3 regions of the Streptococcus porcinus genome follow, and region 3 is predicted to be linked to each of the others. Evidence: predicted binding sites of a transcription regulator. Region 3 holds the regulator's gene; each other region holds the start of a gene.
What was found. The regulator CtsR, encoded in region 3, represses protease genes until heat stress. The targets are predictions, from matches to a motif close to TTGGTCAAAAAAGGTCAAANA.
Positions count from the first base shown of each region.

Region 1: a site for CtsR is predicted at 1,479-1,499, ahead of FGK96_RS02270 (ATP-dependent Clp protease ATP-binding subunit). Genes of this name have one in related genera too.
Region 2: a site for CtsR is predicted at 4,655-4,675, ahead of clpP (ATP-dependent Clp protease proteolytic subunit ClpP). Genes of this name have one in related genera too.

Region 1 is NZ_LR594036.1:448,122-454,242, reverse strand. Features, by position in the region: gene FGK96_RS02280 (bifunctional methylenetetrahydrofolate dehydrogenase/methenyltetrahydrofolate cyclohydrolase) at 1-818, opposite strand, end outside; gene FGK96_RS02275 (DUF1797 family protein) at 1,029-1,259, opposite strand; gene FGK96_RS02270 (ATP-dependent Clp protease ATP-binding subunit) at 1,538-3,832, shown strand; gene FGK96_RS02265 (NUDIX domain-containing protein) at 3,945-4,391, shown strand; gene FGK96_RS02260 (DUF1827 family protein) at 4,438-4,740, shown strand; gene ileS (isoleucine--tRNA ligase) at 5,144-6,121, opposite strand, start outside.
Region 2 is NZ_LR594036.1:1,519,586-1,525,706, reverse strand. Features, by position in the region: gene FGK96_RS07335 (ABC transporter ATP-binding protein) at 1-199, opposite strand, end outside; gene FGK96_RS07330 (UDP-N-acetylmuramoyl-L-alanyl-D-glutamate--L-lysine ligase) at 500-1,957, opposite strand; gene FGK96_RS07325 (putative polysaccharide biosynthesis protein) at 2,044-3,678, shown strand; gene upp (uracil phosphoribosyltransferase) at 3,906-4,535, shown strand; gene clpP (ATP-dependent Clp protease proteolytic subunit ClpP) at 4,761-5,351, shown strand; gene FGK96_RS07310 (YlbF family regulator) at 5,649-6,121, shown strand, end outside; gene FGK96_RS07305 (DUF2129 domain-containing protein) at 6,095-6,121, shown strand, end outside.
Region 3 is NZ_LR594036.1:2,065,098-2,071,218, reverse strand. Features, by position in the region: gene FGK96_RS10000 (cation:proton antiporter) at 1-1,551, opposite strand, end outside; gene FGK96_RS09995 (hypothetical protein) at 1,554-1,823, opposite strand; gene FGK96_RS09990 (cold-shock protein) at 2,171-2,374, shown strand; gene FGK96_RS09985 (CtsR family transcriptional regulator) at 2,546-3,007, shown strand; gene FGK96_RS09980 (ATP-dependent Clp protease ATP-binding subunit) at 3,007-5,448, shown strand; gene groES (co-chaperone GroES) at 5,590-5,880, shown strand; gene groL (chaperonin GroEL) at 5,923-6,121, shown strand, end outside.

The DNA.
Region 1 (6,121 bases), 1.6 Mb from region 3:
TGCTCTAGCAACATCGTAATGGTCATTGGTCCTACGCCTCCTGGTACCGGCGTGATATAACTTGCCTTTTGGGACACTTGTTCAAAGACTACATCTCCTATTAGTTTACCATTATCATCACGATTCATGCCGACATCAATAACTACGGCTCCTTCTTTGATAAATTCTTCTGTCACAAAATGACCTTGTCCAATAGCTACAATCAGGATATCAGCCTGTCTTGCGACTTCTGCTAAATGCCGTGTCCGTGAATGAGTTAAAGTCACTGTGGCATTTTTGTCAAGTAATAACTGTGCCATCGGCTTACCAACGATATTTGAACGCCCAATAATCACTGCATGCTTTCCTTCTAAATCAATACCGTAATCGCTAAACATCTCCATAATACCAGCCGGGGTGCAAGGAACCATTAGAGGTCGACCAGACCAAAGATGGCCGGTATTCATAGGATGAAAACCGTCCACATCTTTTTTAGGATCAATTTCGAGAATAATCTTTTTGTCATTAATATGACTTGGTAAGGGAAGCTGAACTAATATGCCATGGATCGTATCGTCTTGATTAAATTGATGAATAATAGCAATTAACTCTTCTTGACAAATTGATTCTGACAAACGTACTGTCTCACTCTTAAAACCTGCCGCAATGGCTGATTTTTCTTTATTTCGGACATAAACTTGACTTGCTGGATTATCACCTACAAGAATTACAACTAAGCCTGGAACAATTCCATGTTCCCTTTTTAAATCGTTTACTTTTTCGGCTAATTTATTTTGCATTTTTTGGCCCAATGCTTTACCATCGATGATTGTAACCATTACTTACTTCCTTTTTCTATTTTCTCTTTATTATACCAAAAAGATTAGTAAAGGTTCTTTGTTTTTAATAGCAAACCTTCTAACGGAATAAACAACTATGGTCATATCTAAATGAAAAGAATAAATATAACCTTTTTAAATAAAAATACATTTTAAGTAAAAATAAAAAACTTATTGAAAAATAAGCTTTCTATCCATGCTCCCGCAAAATCAATATAATAAATCGTAAATTTCCATTGCAATTAAATCAATACTATCAAATGAGTATGATTCACGCGCTTCCACATCACGTAATGTAAAAACGGGACCGCTTTCTGGATCATTTGCAAAAGATACCTCAGCAACTACAACACCATCACGTTCAAAATTTCTTTTTAAATTGCCACCATCATTGACCATCAATTCAAGGCGATTAATGATTCTCACTAAATGTGATTCCATGTCTTTTCTCCTATTCGTTTGTTATCCCCTTTATTCTATCATAAAAATAAATAAACCAACACAAAAAGAACTAATTTTATCAGTTTTTTCACAAACTTTAGGCCAAAATTGACCTATTTACTCTTTTGTAACCCATAACTATCACTCTATAAATACAAGTGCCAAATTTTGAACTTTTTGCTTGATTTCCAACCTAAGGGTGCTATAATAAGACTATGAAGTTTGACCATTATTGACTAAATGGTTTTCTTTTGAACAAAAGCCCCAGGAGGTATTTTATGCTTTGTCAAAACTGTAAATTAAACGAAGCCTCTATTCACCTATATGCTAACGTGAATGGGAAGCAAAGACAAATCGACCTTTGTCAAAACTGTTATCAAATTATAAAAACTGATGCAAACAACTCGATTTGGGGCGGGTTGCGTTCTAAACCCCAAGATCAAAAAGATTCTTTAAATCCTTTATTTGATGATTTCTTTGGTGATCTCAATAACTTTAGAGCTTTTGGTGACTTACCAAATACGCCTCCAACCCAAACTGGTCGACAAAATGGTAATGGCGGGGCTGGCGGAGGCAACAACCGCAATGGACAAGGAGCAATTTCTGGCCAAAACGCAAGACAGACTCAAAGAGAACCCGGTCTCCTTGAAGAGTTTGGGATTAATGTGACCGATATCGCAAGAAATGGTGATATTGATCCTGTTATTGGTCGCGATGAAGAGATTCTTCGCGTCATTGAAATTTTAAATCGACGAACTAAGAATAACCCTGTCTTGATTGGTGAGCCAGGCGTTGGTAAAACTGCAGTTGTAGAAGGCTTAGCTCAGAAAATCGTTGATGGCAGTGTTCCTCATAAACTTCAACATAAAGAGGTTATTCGCTTAGACGTGGTTAGTCTAGTTCAAGGAACTGGTATTCGTGGACAATTTGAAGAACGTATGCAAAAATTAATGGAAGAGATTCGTAACCGTCAAGATGTTATTCTCTTCATTGATGAGATTCATGAAATAGTTGGTGCTGGTACTGCAGGAGATGGCAATATGGATGCTGGCAATATCTTAAAACCAGCCTTAGCTCGTGGTGAGTTACAGCTGGTTGGTGCCACTACACTCAATGAATACCGCATCATCGAAAAAGATGCAGCCTTAGAACGTCGGATGCAACCTGTTAAGGTCGATGAGCCTTCTGTGGAAGAAACCATTACCATCCTTAAAGGTATTCAAGCCAAATACGAAGACTACCATCATGTCAAATACAGTCAAGATGCCATTGAAGCAGCCGCTAATTTATCGAATCGTTATATCCAAGACCGATTCTTACCGGATAAAGCTATTGACCTACTTGATGAAGCTGGCTCAAAAATGAATTTAACTCTTAATTTCGTTGATCCTAAAGAAATTGATAAACGTTTAGTGGAAGCCGAAAATTTAAAAGCGCAAGCCACTCGTGATGAAGATTTTGAACGCGCAGCTTATTTTCGCGACCAAATCGCTAAGTACAAGGAGCTCCAAAACCAAAAGTTAGACGATCAAGATACTCCTATCATTACTGAAAAGACTATTGAAGCAATTGTTGAACAAAAAACCAATATTCCTGTTGGTGATCTCAAAGAGAAAGAACAGTCTCAATTAGTTAATCTATCAGATGATTTGAAGGCTCATGTAATTGGTCAAGATGCTGCTGTTGATAAAATTGCTAAAGCTATTCGTCGTAATCGTGTCGGTTTAGGTAGTCCAAATCGACCAATTGGATCTTTCCTCTTTGTAGGTCCGACTGGGGTAGGGAAAACGGAATTATCTAAACAATTAGCTATTGAACTCTTTGGCTCAGCCGATAATATGATTCGCTTTGACATGTCTGAATATATGGAAAAACACGCTGTTGCTAAGCTAGTGGGGGCTCCTCCAGGATATGTGGGGTATGAAGAAGCTGGTCAATTAACAGAAAAAGTCAGACGAAATCCCTATTCACTGATATTATTAGACGAAGTTGAAAAAGCTCACCCTGATGTTATGCATATGTTTCTGCAAGTTTTAGATGACGGTAGGCTTACTGATGGACAAGGGCGGACAGTCAGCTTTAAGGATACTATTATCATCATGACATCAAATGCAGGTACCAGCAAAGCTGAAGCCTCTGTTGGTTTTGGTGCATCCCGCGAAGGACGTACTAATTCTGTTTTAGGTGAGTTAAGCAATTACTTCAGTCCAGAATTTATGAACCGTTTTGATGGCATCATTGAATTCCAAGCATTAAGTAAAGACAATTTATTACATATCGTTGACTTAATGTTAGCCGATGTCAATACACGCTTAGCATATAATAATATTCACCTTGATGTTACAGATAAGGTAAAAGAAAAATTAGTTGATCTCGGCTATGATGCTAAGATGGGTGCTCGTCCACTTAGAAGAACAATTCAAGATTATATTGAAGACGCTATCACTGACTACTATCTTGAAAACCCTACTGAGAAAGAGCTGAAAGCCATATTGACTAGTAATGGCAATATAGTTATCAAAAGCGCCAAGAAACTTACTAGAACACAACCTATTCCTCAGCAAAAGGACTAATATATCAGAGTGCTAAAAATAGCACTCTTTTTATTAATTTTTGATCAAAAATACACATTTTAATAAGTTAAATCAATTAATTTTTAGTATAATAGTAAAAAGGAGGGAGCTTATGACAGTCCCAGTTTTCGGCGAAAAAAGTGATCAAAAAAACTATCAGACACGTTATGGTGTTTATGCAATTATTCCCAACCAAGAAGATGACAGAATTATTTTAGTACAAGCCCCGAATGGTTCTTGGTTCTTACCTGGTGGTGAAATAGAATATGGCGAAGATCATGCTACAGCTCTTGAAAGGGAGTTATTGGAGGAACTTGGTTTCTCAGCAGAAATAGGCTACTATTATGGGCAAGCAGATGAGTATTTCTACTCTCGCCATCGCGATACCTACTATCATAATCCAGCCCACCTCTATGAAGTAACGGACTATCACAGGGTATGTGATCCCTTAGAAGACTTTAATAATCTAGCATGGTTTCCAGTTGAAGAAGCCATTGACCTCTTAAAAAGAGGGAGTCACAAATGGGGCGTTCTAGAATGGCAAAAACACCACCATTAGTTCTTGTACTAATGATGTTATATATCAAATCAATTTGGAGGGTAATATGAGATTAATCAATACAACAAGCAGTCATCCTGAACTTGTTCAGAATCAACTACGAAATACAGATGCACAGTTAGTTGAGGTCTACTCAGCAGGAAATACTGATGTCGTCTTTACAAAAGCACCCACACATTATGAACTTTTAATTTCCAATAAATATCGTGCCATCAAAGATGAGGAATTAAATACTATTCGTCACTTCTTCCTTAAACGAAAAATTAATCCTGAATTGGTTATTCCTGATCAATCAAAAACATTGCACACTAACAATTTGATTGAAATATCTTTCCAAATTAAAGAATAAAGCAGATTTCTCATATTTATAAAGACCTCAAAAAGCTTAGTTTATCTAACTTTTTGAGGCTTTTATAATGCCAGTAAATAACTTTTTCTTTTAACTAACCGTTATCAGATTATCACCATCAATCCAGTCATAGCTTCAAAAGGAAAGCAAATGGTATTTTTGTAATTTGGGGGCACCCTCTTTAGATAAATTATTCTTAATATCTGATATTAAATTGATAAGTAGAGAGCTCTATTTAGCTCTTCTTTTACTTTTAGTATCCATAAAGGATAGAGGTAATCCAAAGGATTTATCCGAAACATTAATCCAATCGAAAGCAAAAAGCACCTTCACAATAAAAGGTGCTTTATTTGCCTAAATATTGACTAAGCTTATTAACTTAGTGAGTGATTTAAACTATTTATCAGTCTTCAAAGCCTTCAGCAACTGCTTCTGGGAAGTTTTCTTCAATAATTTTGGCACTTGCATCACAAACGAAGGCATTGTATGAACGCATTTTTGTTGTCGGATCAATACGACGAGAACGTTCGCAGACTTCACCAATAGCACGTTCAACAGTGAAAGCTACTCCATCAAATGCTACTGCGCTCGCTGGCGCTTCCTCTAAGTTAGCAATTGTTAATTGTGAAACAATTAATAGAAGTGCTACATCACTATCCAAAGCATTTAAAAGCGTTTTTATTTCTGCGCTAGCGTAGATTGTTAAATGCGCTTCAAGAGACTTACCAATAATTTTAGCATTACGAGCTTCTTCTAAGGCTTTTTGAGCTTGGTTTCGCAATAACATAAAGGCTTCCCAAGCATCTAAAATGTCATCTTGACCATTGAATGATTCCGCAACTGGTAACTCACTTAGTTGTACAAATTCTTCTTCTTCAAACTCTAGATAAGACCAAATCTCTTCAGCAGTATGCGGTAGAATTGGTGTTAATAGTTTAGTAATCTTAACTAAGATATCATAAAAGACTGTTTGCATTGCACGACGTTGATGACTATTAGCAGCCTCAATGTAAACAACATCTTTTGCAAAGTCCAAGTAGAAAGCTGATAAATCAACTGTAACAAAGTTTACTACGGCTTTATAAATAGCCATAAAATCATATGAGTTATATGCGTCATGGAAAACTTCTACCAGTTTATTAAATTTGATTGTCATATACTTATCAGCTGCAGATAAGTTTTCAAAAGGAACCGTATCATGGTTAGGATTAAAATCAGAAGTATTTGCAATTAAGAAACGAAGAGTATTTCTGATTTTACGGTAAGTTTCAGAAACCTGTCCTAAGATATCCATAGAGACACGCACATCGTTATCGGTATCCACTGAAGTTACCCAAAGACGAAGAATTTCCGCACCATACTGTTTGGTAACATCACTAGG
Region 2 (6,121 bases), 550 kb from region 3:
TATCTTGACCGTCAATCAAAACACTACCAGATGCATGAGGAAGAATCCTTGTAAGTGCTTTAAGCAAAGTTGATTTACCACAACCATTAGCACCAATAATTGTTGTCATTTTTTGAGTGACTAGATTCAATGATAACTCTTTAATAATTGTTTTTTGATCACATTGAACAGTCATATTTTTTGCCTGAATGGTTGACATTGGGACCTCCTTACTTTTCATATTTTTGCTGAAAGCTCTCTCATTATAGCATAGAAGAATGCCTTAACAAAGGCTTTTTTTATTGAAACTCTCTTTTTATTCTAAGAAATTTAATTGTTTAGAATGGTTAAAAAGAGTAGCAATAACCATTCTAATTTATCAAGTTTTAAATGATATTATCTAGTAATAACAGAAAGTTAGTAGAGGCTAATTACTGAAGTTGGAAGTAGTAACCTTGGCTTTGAAAAGTATAGTAATAATGAAAGACAGTCCTTACTGGTGAAGTAAGAACTGTTGAGCTTAATTTAAGGTTTTTATAAAAGTTTTAGCAATGGTATAATCACCGGCATAGTCTGTTTTTTGGCCGTTAACAATTTGGTAAGCATCTGCCCCTTTACCAGCGACAATAAGGGCATCCTCTTCTTTTTGACATGATTGCAATCCAAGTTTGATAGCTTGTTCACGGTCTACTTCAATTGTAAGTTGACGAGAGACGTAGCTAGCAATTTCTTCTGAAATAGTTTGAGGATCTTCAAAGTTTGGATCATCAGCTGTTAGAATAACTGATAAGTTTGGATGGTTATTAATCACTTTGGCGAAATCAGCACGTCGGCTCTCCCCTTTATTGCCAGTGGAACCAATTATTAATGTAATCTGACCTTTTTGATGCTCTTCAACCACAGAAACAAGTTTTTCTAGGCTATCTCCGTTGTGAGCATAGTCAACAAAAACTTTTGCACCGCAAGGGTGGTTGAGGACTTCCATCCTGCCGGGGACAGTTGTCTGTGCAATCCCCTTTTGAATATCCTCGTAGCTTGCTCCTAAACGCAAGCAGGCTAAACCAGCAGCAATAGCATTTTCTTGATTAAAGCGTCCAATCAGGAGTGTTCTGTAGTTACCTGCTAATTTACCAGTGGCATTAAATGTAAAAGCCTGACTATCAGTGATACGATTATCAGATGCTTGTCCATAAAAATCATGATCTTGTTTGGCTACTTGCTCTTTTAGGATGTGGAAATGATCCATATCGCTATTAATAATAACTGCACGACTATTTTCCATCAAAAGACGTTTGTGGTAAAAATAGTCTTCAAAGTTAGGATGTTCAATTGGTCCAATGTGGTCTGGACTAATATTTAGGAAAACCCCGACATCAAAAGTCAGACCATAAACCCGACCAACCAGATAGGCCTGGCTGGAAACTTCCATAATCAAGTGGGTCATGCCATTAGAAACACATTCAGCCATCATTTTGAAAAGGTCCAAGCTTTCAGGTGTTGTTAATTGTGACTTGAAAAAAGTCTGCCCATCCAAAGTAGTATTCATTGTGGATAGCATAGCTGTCTTATGAGATTGCTTTAAAATATGGTAAGCAAAATAAGCTGAAGTCGTTTTGCCTTTAGTTCCTGTAAATGCTAACAACTTAAGTTTATCTTGTGGGTTATCATAAAAAGCCATCGCAATAATAGACATGGCATGCTTGATGTCATTAACAATAATTGCTGGAATACCGACTTCATAGTCCACTTCAGAAATATAAGCTTGTAAGCCCTGATTTAGTGCTGATTGGAGGTACTCTGCCTTAAAGTTAGCTCCTTTTACAAAAAATAAGGTCTGATTATCTGCATCACGGCTATCATAACTGAGTTTTGCAAAGTTTAAACCAGTATAGTGATAGTAGTAGCTATCTTCTGCAATGACCTCACGAAAATTTTTGTCACCCTTTAATAAATCAATAATTGTTTCAATTCTTATCATAATTCTTATTTTATCTTTTATGTTTCAGATTTACAAGTAACTAGCAAAAGTTTATAATATATCTATTATATGAAGAAAGAATAGTTATGGATAAGAATAAAAATAAACTGACACAAGAAGAATTAATGTTGCAGGGAACAGTTTGGTCCACAGCGAGCAACTTTATAAGTCGCTTACTTGGGGTTATTTATATTATTCCCTGGTTAATTTGGATGGGGCAACACGCCACTCAGGCTAATGCACTCTTTAATATGGGCTATAATGTGTATGCCTATTTTTTATTGATTTCAACAACAGGGCTGAATGTTGCCATTGCAAAACAAGTTGCTAAGTATAATTCCCTTAATCAAAAAGAACATAGTTACCAACTCATCCGAACAACCTTAAAATTAATGATTATTCTTGGTCTGATTTTTTCGGTCATTATGTATATAACGTCACCTTTCTTTTCAACCTTATCTGGGTCGGACGGTCAGCTAATACCAGTTATGCACAGCCTGTCGCTCGCTGTTTTTATATTTCCTGTCATGAGCGTTATCCGTGGTATCTTCCAAGGGCACAATAATATAAAACCTTATGCTCTTAGCCAAATAGCAGAGCAGATTATCAGGGTGATTTGGATGCTAACAGCTACCTTTATGATTATGAAGATAGGATCTGGCGACTACCTACATGCAGTTACTCAATCGACGCTAGCTGCTTTCATTGGTATGATTGCGAGTATGGCTGTTCTAGTTTTTTATTTAGCAAAAGAGGGGCTCTTAAAGGCTATTTTAGCTAAACCAAAGCAAGATGTTCCAATTGATGCTAAGGGCTTGTTATTGGAAACCTTGAAAGAGTCAATTCCTTTTATTGTGATAGGGAGTGCTATCCAAGCTTTTCAACTGATTGACCAGTGGACCTATTCCAATACGATGCTTCTTTTCACAAATTATACCAAAGAGCAACTCTTGATCCAATTTGGTTATTTTAATGCCAATCCTGCTAAAATTACCATAATTTTAATTGCTGTGGCAGCTTCTATTGGTGGTGTTGGGATTGCACTTTTGACAGAGAACCATATCAAAAAGGATAGTCGTGCATCGGCAAAATTGATTATTAATAATGTGGTTATGTTGATGATATTTCTTTTGCCAGCGTTACTAGGTGCTATTATCTTGGCCCGCCCTCTTTATTCTGTTTTTTATGGTTTCAGTGAAGTTGAGGCGATTAACTTATTTAGGGCAGTTCTTTTTCAAACCATTTTATTAGCTCTATATACCTTATTAGCGCCAATGTTACAAGCTCTTTTTGAGAATCGTAAGGCTCTCTATTATTTTGCTTATGGTATCCTTACTAAACTTGTTTTACAAGTACCATTAATTTATCTTTTTCACGCCTATGGTCCTATTATTGCCACTTCACTGGGCTTACTAGTTCCTATTTACCTGATGTATAAACGTCTTCACCAGGTCACTAAATTCAATCGAAAACTATTACTGAAACAACTAACATTAATTGCTCTACTAACAGCTATTATGGGAATTGTGGTAGCATTTGCTAATTGGCTTTTAGGATTTGTTTTTACTCCAACCGGACGTCTATCCAGTCTCCTTTATCTCTTGATTATTGGTTTGATTGGAATCATAGTATACGGTTATTTAACTCTTGCGACACATCAGTTGGATAAGTTAATTGGTCATAAGGCAGAAAAACTTAGAGCTAGGTTAAAAATGCCCTGAGACCGCAAAATGTACAGAACAGACTAGCACTTTGTAGTGAGTTCTAGCTGTTCTTTTTTAGTCTTCTGAAGAAATTCTTTTGCAGCTCTGCTCCAAAGAAAGTTTGTTTGACAAAGCTGATTATATTTTTAAAAGAATTACCTAAATATGAAAAATTCCCCAGCAAAGACTAATGATTTTTGGTATAATGTGGAAGGTAAAAAATTTTTAGAAGGAAGTATGTTATCATGGGAAAATGTCAAGTTATTTCACATCCACTTATTCAGCATAAACTATCAATCTTACGCAGAGAAGACACTTCAACAAAGAATTTTCGAGAATTAGTCAATGAAATTGCGATGTTGATGGGGTATGAAGTATCACGTGATCTTCCGCTTGAAGATGTAGAGATTCAAACACCAGTGGCAAAAACAGTGCAGAAACAACTCACAGGTAAAAAATTGGCTATTGTCCCAATACTTAGAGCAGGTATCGGAATGGTTGATGGATTCTTAAGTTTAGTCCCAGCTGCGAAGGTTGGACATATCGGAATGTACCGTGATGAAGAAACTTTTGAGCCAGTTGAATACCTTGTTAAACTTCCTGAAGATATTGATCAACGTCAAATTTTTGTTGTGGACCCAATGCTTGCGACTGGTGGTTCTGCTATATTAGCTGTGGATTCCTTGAAAAAACGTGGAGCAGCTAATATTAAGTTTGTCTGTCTCGTAGCAGCACCAGAGGGTGTGAAAAAGTTACAAGAAGCTCACCCTGATGTTGATATTTATACAGCAGCCTTGGACGAAAAGTTAAATGAACATGGCTACATTGTACCTGGTCTTGGTGATGCGGGTGATAGATTATTTGGTACAAAATAAAAGCTCCAAATGCTTTGATTCAACTCAAGGTCATGAATAATTTTCTAACAACGATCTTTGCTAATATGAGAGAAGGCTTTCTAGTAAGGACTGGAAAGTTTTTTCAAAAGGAAAGTTATTATTTGACCTTATTTGACCAATAGATTATAATGAGGACAGTCATTAAAAGATAAATCTATTGAGACTTATATATTAATAGATATTTTATTTAGATTGGAGAATACTATGATTCCTGTAGTTATTGAACAAACAAGTCGAGGAGAACGTTCTTATGATATCTATTCACGTCTCCTAAAAGACCGTATTATTATGCTAACTGGACCAGTTGAAGATAATATGGCGAATTCTATTATTGCACAATTGTTATTTTTGGACGCGCAAGATAATACTAAAGATATTTACCTCTATGTAAATACACCTGGAGGTTCAGTTTCAGCTGGACTAGCAATTGTTGACACTATGAACTTTATTAAATCAGATGTTCAAACTATTGTAATGGGTATGGCTGCCTCAATGGGAACTATCATTGCATCATCAGGTGCCAAAGGCAAACGATTCATGCTACCAAATGCTGAATACTTAATTCATCAACCGATGGGTGGTGCTGGTAGTGGTACGCAGCAAACGGATATGGCAATTGTTGCTGAACAGTTGTTAAAAACACGGAAACGCCTTGAAAAAATCCTTGCTGATAATTCTGGTAAGACGATTAAGCAAATTCATAAAGATGCAGAACGTGACTACTGGATGGATGCCAAAGAGACGTTGGAATATGGCTTCATTGATGAAATTATGGAAAATAATGAATTAAAATAAACTAAAAGAACCGAAATATCTATTTTCGGTTCTTTTATTAAGTTGAAGTTGTTTTACTAGTAGCTTATAAGTATTGATATTATTCTACTATTTAGGAATATAAAAAATTAGGAATGAAAAAAAGACGAAAACCAAGTTATAATAGCGTGAGGTTTATCTGGAATGCGGTAGGTAAAAATTAGGGAAAGGCTATCGTTTTAGAAAGGTAAAGACTTTTTAAATATGGTTATGGAAAGTGAGGATGATTTTAATTCATAAAAACATGGTATTAGCTCTGGTTTATGATATAATCATTTTATGTTAGTCATTAACGAAGATCTATTTGCTATTGAAGACGCTATTGATCATTTAATAGAAGATATTAAGAAAACAGAGGAATTTCAAACTTATCGAAAAGTCTACAATAAGTTTAAAAAAGACCAGCAACTGCAATACGAAATTGAACAGTTTCAGAGATTACTCACTGATGTAGCAGATCAAAAAGACTACTTAAGGTATCGTCCCGACAGTAAATCCATTAATAAAGAAATCTTGCGTAAAAAGAGAGAGCTTGATTTACACCCTAAAGTGGTTGCATTGCGAATTGCAGAGGTTGATTTACAAACAATTTTAGCAGAGATTGCAGAGAGCATTGCTGAAATTGTGTCCTCAACTATCTTTATTGATACAGGGTTACCATTAGCTGAACGACGAGAAAGAATTGCAAAAGGAATTTATCGAAATATAAAAGAAGGAAATAGCGCATGTTTGAAAGACAAAGTAGAGTTGGA
Region 3 (6,121 bases):
GCTACGATTAACCTGTCTTTCAAGTAATTTTATGTAATTCTGGTAGACACGGTACTCGATGATATTGATTTTCTTTTGTTTGTAAGCATGCTCTAAGCCTTCGCTTTCAATTGTTAGGGTGAGCAACTGTAATTCCGCTAATTCTTCTTTGACATTATTGGGCTCTTGCTCCAAAATTAGGTTTTCAATTCTATTATTATAACTGTCCATGACGTAGTAGAGTGCTGCTTGGTTAGCTGGTGCTGTTCTACTCTCCATCGCTAGGTTCTGTAAAACATCTGTCAAGAGTGCGATTTTAGTTACAAGATTTTGAGATGTGGTCACTAAAGGTGCTAGTTTAGGAAGAATAAGCAAGCCACTCAAAAAACTCAACAAGGTCACTGAACCGACAATAAATAAAGCGATGCTATTTTGAACTCCAGTCAATTTTGGGAGCAATAAAATGATAGCGATAGAGACACTTCCTTTAACACCAGAAACTGTTAGAAGGTTGATATGTTTCCAGTATTTTTGAATACTTTTACGAGTCTTTAGACTCCTTATCCAAAAATAACTGAAGATTAACACGTAACGAATGAGGAATAGAATCGCAGTGAGGGCAAAAACCAGTAGAAAGAGGGAAACATTGCTATAGTTTGGATTAGCGATTGCGGGACTAGTAAATTGAGCTAATTCCATGCCAAATATCATAAAGACAAGACCATTTAACATAAAATTTATAGTCTCCCAGATAATTGTTGTCACACGATCAACTTGTGCATCGAATAAGGTAACTTTTTTAAGTCGGTTGGCTTGCATAACCCCAGCAATAACAACTGCAATAATACCTGAAACATTTAACACATGAGCAATAAAGTAAACAACGAAAGGAAGAGTTAACTCAAGTAATAGAGCTCCTGTAACATCGGCAGCGTCATATTTTTCTAGGATAGACAAAAAGATTCTATTTAATAATGCAAAGATGATACCAACAGCTAACCCTCCGACAATGGAAATTAATAATTGGAGCCCTGCTTTTGTCAGAGAAAAATAGCCTGTAGTAAGAGCAATGAGGGCAAACTGAAAAGCAACTAGACCACTAGCGTCATTTAAAAGCCCTTCGGAAGTAAGAATATTTTTGATTTGATTAGGAAACTTAAAACGCTTAGCAAGGGATAAGAAGGCTACGGCGTCAGTTGGGGCTAAAGAAGCCCCCATAGCAAAACATAGAGCAAGGGGTAATTCTACAGGAAGTAAGGCCTTAATACTGAGCCCCATAAGAATAGTGGTTAAAAAAACAGTAGGCAAGATAAGGAATAAAACCAGATTGCGTGACTTTAGAAAACTTTTAACATCACTTTCTTGACCTTCACGAAAGTTTAAAGGTGCGATAACAAAAGCTAGAAAAAGCTCAGGGTTTAGAATTAAAGCTTGATCTTTGCTAAAAATTCCAAATAGAATACCAAAAAAGAGTTGTATAGCGGGTAAAGGTATCTGAGGAATAATACGATTAATAACGTTGGATAAGATGAGGGAAAGTAAAAAGGTGATGACAATTATAGCTATTGGCATGATTAAGATTTTTCCTGTTTATGAGATGACTGACTTTCATTAATGTAGTTATTTTTTAAAATAGCAATTTTTTGGTCAATCTCAGTGACATCAATATGTTCAATTAATTTGTGGCAACGTTCTTTTTCAAGAGCAATAAGCTTCTTTTTTAATTTTTTAGCTTTTCTGATATCTGAACAGGTGTAATCTGCCTTTAGTTTCTCTGTAGGGTAATTGTTAATATATTTTTGACGCATAGTTTGAATGCGGTCTACTAAGTTGGTGTTGGACATGTTCTCTCCTATAATCGCCTATTTTAGCAATTCGCTTAATTTTTCATTAATTATCTCAAAGAAATTAATGACTTTGAGCTGTTAAAAATAGTGACTTCTTTATACAACACATTTTAGCCTAGAGAGAGGAGAAACTCAACTAAAAACTACCTTGATCTAGTTAAACGCTTTCTATTTAATTTATTTTTTAAAGTTTTAAAGGAGTTTTAATGTTTTGCCTTGACAATACCCTTATTCTCTGTTAAACTGGGATTGTAAATTAGTTTTTGAGTAAATATTTGTGTTTTAACATCTTCATTTCTCTCTAGTTTTACACAATAGCTTTATTAGAAAGGAAGTGGATGTATATGGCACAAGGTACAGTTAAATGGTTTAACGCTGAAAAAGGTTTCGGTTTTATCTCAACTGAGGAAGGTCAAGATGTCTTCGCACATTTTTCAGCAATTCAGTCTGATGGTTTCAAAACTTTAGATGAAGGTCAAAAAGTTGAATTTGATGTTGAAGAAGGTCAACGTGGCCCTCAAGCAGTGAATATCACTAAATTATCTTAATCAGTAATGAACAATAGATAAAGAAAAGGCGGACTAGTTTCTGCCTTTTTTGTGTCTATATGAACCAAAGAGATTGTTTTAGCAAACAAAGATTTGCTTTTCACATCTGCAATTTGTTATAATAAAAGTCAGTTTTAGTCAAAAATTGAGTAGAAATGAAGGGGTGAGTTGATGCCGACAAAAAACACATCGGATAGCATTGAGGAATATATCAAAGAGTTATTAGCTCAATCGGGGATTGCCGAAATTAAACGTTCCCTATTAGCAGATTCTTTTCAAGTGGTACCAAGTCAGATTAATTATGTTATTAAAACCCGTTTCACTGAAAGTCGGGGATATGAAGTTGAGAGTAAGCGGGGTGGCGGTGGCTATATTCGAATTGCTAAAGTGCACTTTTCAGACAAACACCATCTCATTGGCAATTTAACTGCAAATATTGGTCAGCAGGTGAGTGAAGTTGTTTTTACTGATTCTATTCAATTATTATTTGATGAACATTTAATTACTGAACGCGAGGGGAACGTTATCTTAGCAATGGCCTCTGATGAAGTTCTAGGGGCAGACGCATCTGCTATTCGTGCGCGTATGCTATATCGTTTGCTACAGCGTATTGACAGGAAGGGAAGCAATTAATGATAGATTACTCACTTAAAATGCAAGAAATTTTCAAGCAGGCTCAATATCAAGCTGCACGCTTTGATAGCCAATATTTAGAAACCTGGCATCTTCTTTTAGCAATGGTTGTGGTTAACAATTCACTCGCGGGACTTGTTTTCAATGAATTTGATGATAAAGTTGCCATAGAAGAATATGAAGCGGCAGCTATTTTGGCTATGGGACAAACACCAAATGATGATGTGAAAGAATGGACTTTAAAAGGTCAGTCTAGAACTTTAACAAAAATTCTCCAGTTTTCAGATGCTATCCGTCAAGTAACAGGTGCCCAGGAAGTGGGATCGGAACACGTGCTTTTTGCAATATTATTGAACCCTGATGTGATGGCAGCACGTTTACTTGAAATGGCTGGTTTTAAACTACGAGATGAGGGTCAAGGGGAGTTGAAAATCTCTGATTTACGTAAAGCAATTGAAAGACAGGCTGCCTATAGTAAAGAGACTATTAAAGCTATTTATGAATTACGCAAACCTAAAAAATCAAAAGCAGGTGGGACCTTCTCAGATATGATGAAACCGGCAAGTTCAGCAGGTGAACTTTCTGATTTCACACGTGACTTAACGCAGATGGCCAGTCAAGGACTTTTAGAACCGGTGATTGGTCGAGATAAAGAAATTACTCGGATGGTCCAGGTATTGAGCCGCAAGACCAAGAATAATCCGGTCTTAGTCGGAGATGCGGGTGTTGGGAAAACGGCTTTGGCGTATGGACTAGCTCAACGAATTGTCGAGGGGGCTATTCCCTACGAATTGCAGGAGATGCGAGTTTTGGAATTGGACATGATGAGTGTGGTTGCAGGAACCCGTTTTCGTGGTGATTTTGAAGAGCGGATGAACCAAATAATAGATGATATCGAAGCTGATGGGAAAATCATTCTTTTTGTTGATGAATTACATACGATTATGGGGTCTGGAAGTGGTATCGATAGTACCTTAGATGCAGCTAATATCTTGAAACCAGCCTTGTCTCGTGGAACGCTACATATGGTAGGTGCAACAACTCAGGAAGAATATCAAAAACATATTGAAAAAGATGCAGCTCTATCTCGTCGTTTTGCTAAAATTTTAATTGAAGAACCAAGCCTTGAAGATGCTTACCAAATTCTTCTTGGTCTAAAATCTTCTTATGAGATGTATCATAATGTTGGTATTTCTGATCAGGCTGTCAAAGTGGCTGTTAAAGTTGCACATCGTTATTTAACTAGCAAAAACCTGCCAGATTCTGCTATAGACCTCTTAGATGAGGCAAGTGCAACAGTTCAGGGACTAATCAAAAAAGAGGCTCCCTCCCTTTTAAGTCCTATTGATCAAGCTATCCTAGATAAGGATTTTAAAAAGGTGGCTAGTCTGTTAAAGGCTGGTCAGAAAACAAAGCCCAACCCAACCCCAGTTACAGAAGATGATATTATGGCAACTTTGAGTAGACTATCAGGCATACCGCTTGAGAAAATTAGCCAAGCTGATAGCCAAAAATACCTTCGTTTAGAGGAAGAATTACACAAACGCGTTATTGGTCAAGACGAGGCTATTTCAGCTATTTCAAGGGCTATACGTCGTAACCAATCTGGTATTCGCACTGGCAAACGGCCAATTGGTTCATTTATGTTTCTAGGTCCCACAGGTGTTGGGAAAACAGAGCTGGCGAAAGCCTTGGCTGAAGTTTTATTTGATGATGAATCAGCATTGATTCGTTTCGATATGTCAGAGTACATGGAAAAATTTTCAGCCAGTCGTCTTAATGGTGCTCCTCCAGGATATGTGGGCTATGACGAGGGTGGAGAATTGACAGAAAAAGTAAGGAATAGGCCTTACTCCGTTTTGCTCTTTGATGAAGTTGAAAAAGCTCACCCAGATATTTTCAACGTTCTTCTTCAAGTTTTGGATGACGGTGTGCTGACAGATTCCCGTGGTCGCAAAGTTGACTTCACGAATACTATTATTATCATGACCAGCAATTTAGGTGCGACAGCACTTCGAGATGATAAGACTGTAGGTTTTGGTGTTAGAGATATTAGTCACGATCACCAAGCTATGGAAAAACGGATTTTAGAAGAACTAAAGAAAACTTATCGTCCTGAATTTATTAATCGAATTGATGAAAAGGTTGTTTTCCACAGTTTAAGTCAAGAAGATATGCAACAAGTAGTTAGGATTATGGTGAAACCATTAATTGCTACCCTAAAAGAAAAGGGAATTACTCTAAAATTCCAACCGTCTGCACTTAAATACCTATCTGAAAAAGGTTATGATGTTGAAATGGGGGCTCGTCCTCTTCGAAGAACGATTCAAACAGAAGTTGAGGATAAATTGTCAGAGCTACTCCTTTCGGGACAGTTATCTTCTGGAAATAAATTAAAAGTTGGTTTAACCAAAGGCAAAATAAAATGTGACATAGAATAAGATAAAGAGAGAGTTTAGTAAAAAACTAGGCTCTTTTTTCTTGACTATTTTTGACCAAGTGATAAAATAGTAAACAGAACTAGCACTCTATATAAAAAAGTGCTAAAAATAATAAAATTCAATTTATTGGAGGTAATACTCATGTTAAAACCATTAGGTGACCGCGTGGTCGTTAAATTTAATGAAGAGCAAGAAAAAACAGTCGGAGGCTTTGTTCTTGCTGGAGCACAAAAAGAGTCAACAAGAAAAGCTAAGGTTGTAGCCGTTAGCGAAACTGGTATGCGAACTATCACTGGTGAGCTTGTATCACCTTCTGTTAAGGTTGGTCAAGAAGTTTTAGTTGAAAGCGGACATGATTTAGAAGTAACCATTAATGAAGAAAAAGTTTCTATCATTAGAGAGTCAGATATTATTGCAATTATTACTGAATAAGTAGTCACCTCATTACAATAGTTACAGAAAGAAGGATTTTATATGGCAAAAGATATTAAATTTTCAGCAGATGCGCGTGCAGCAATGGTACGTGGTGTAGATATTTTAGCAGATACAGTCAAAGTTACCTTGGGACCAAAAGGCCGTAATGTTGTACTTGAAAAAGCCTTCGGCTCACCTCTAATTACCAATGATGGGGTAACCATTGCTAAAGAAATTGAACTGGAAGATCACTTTGAAA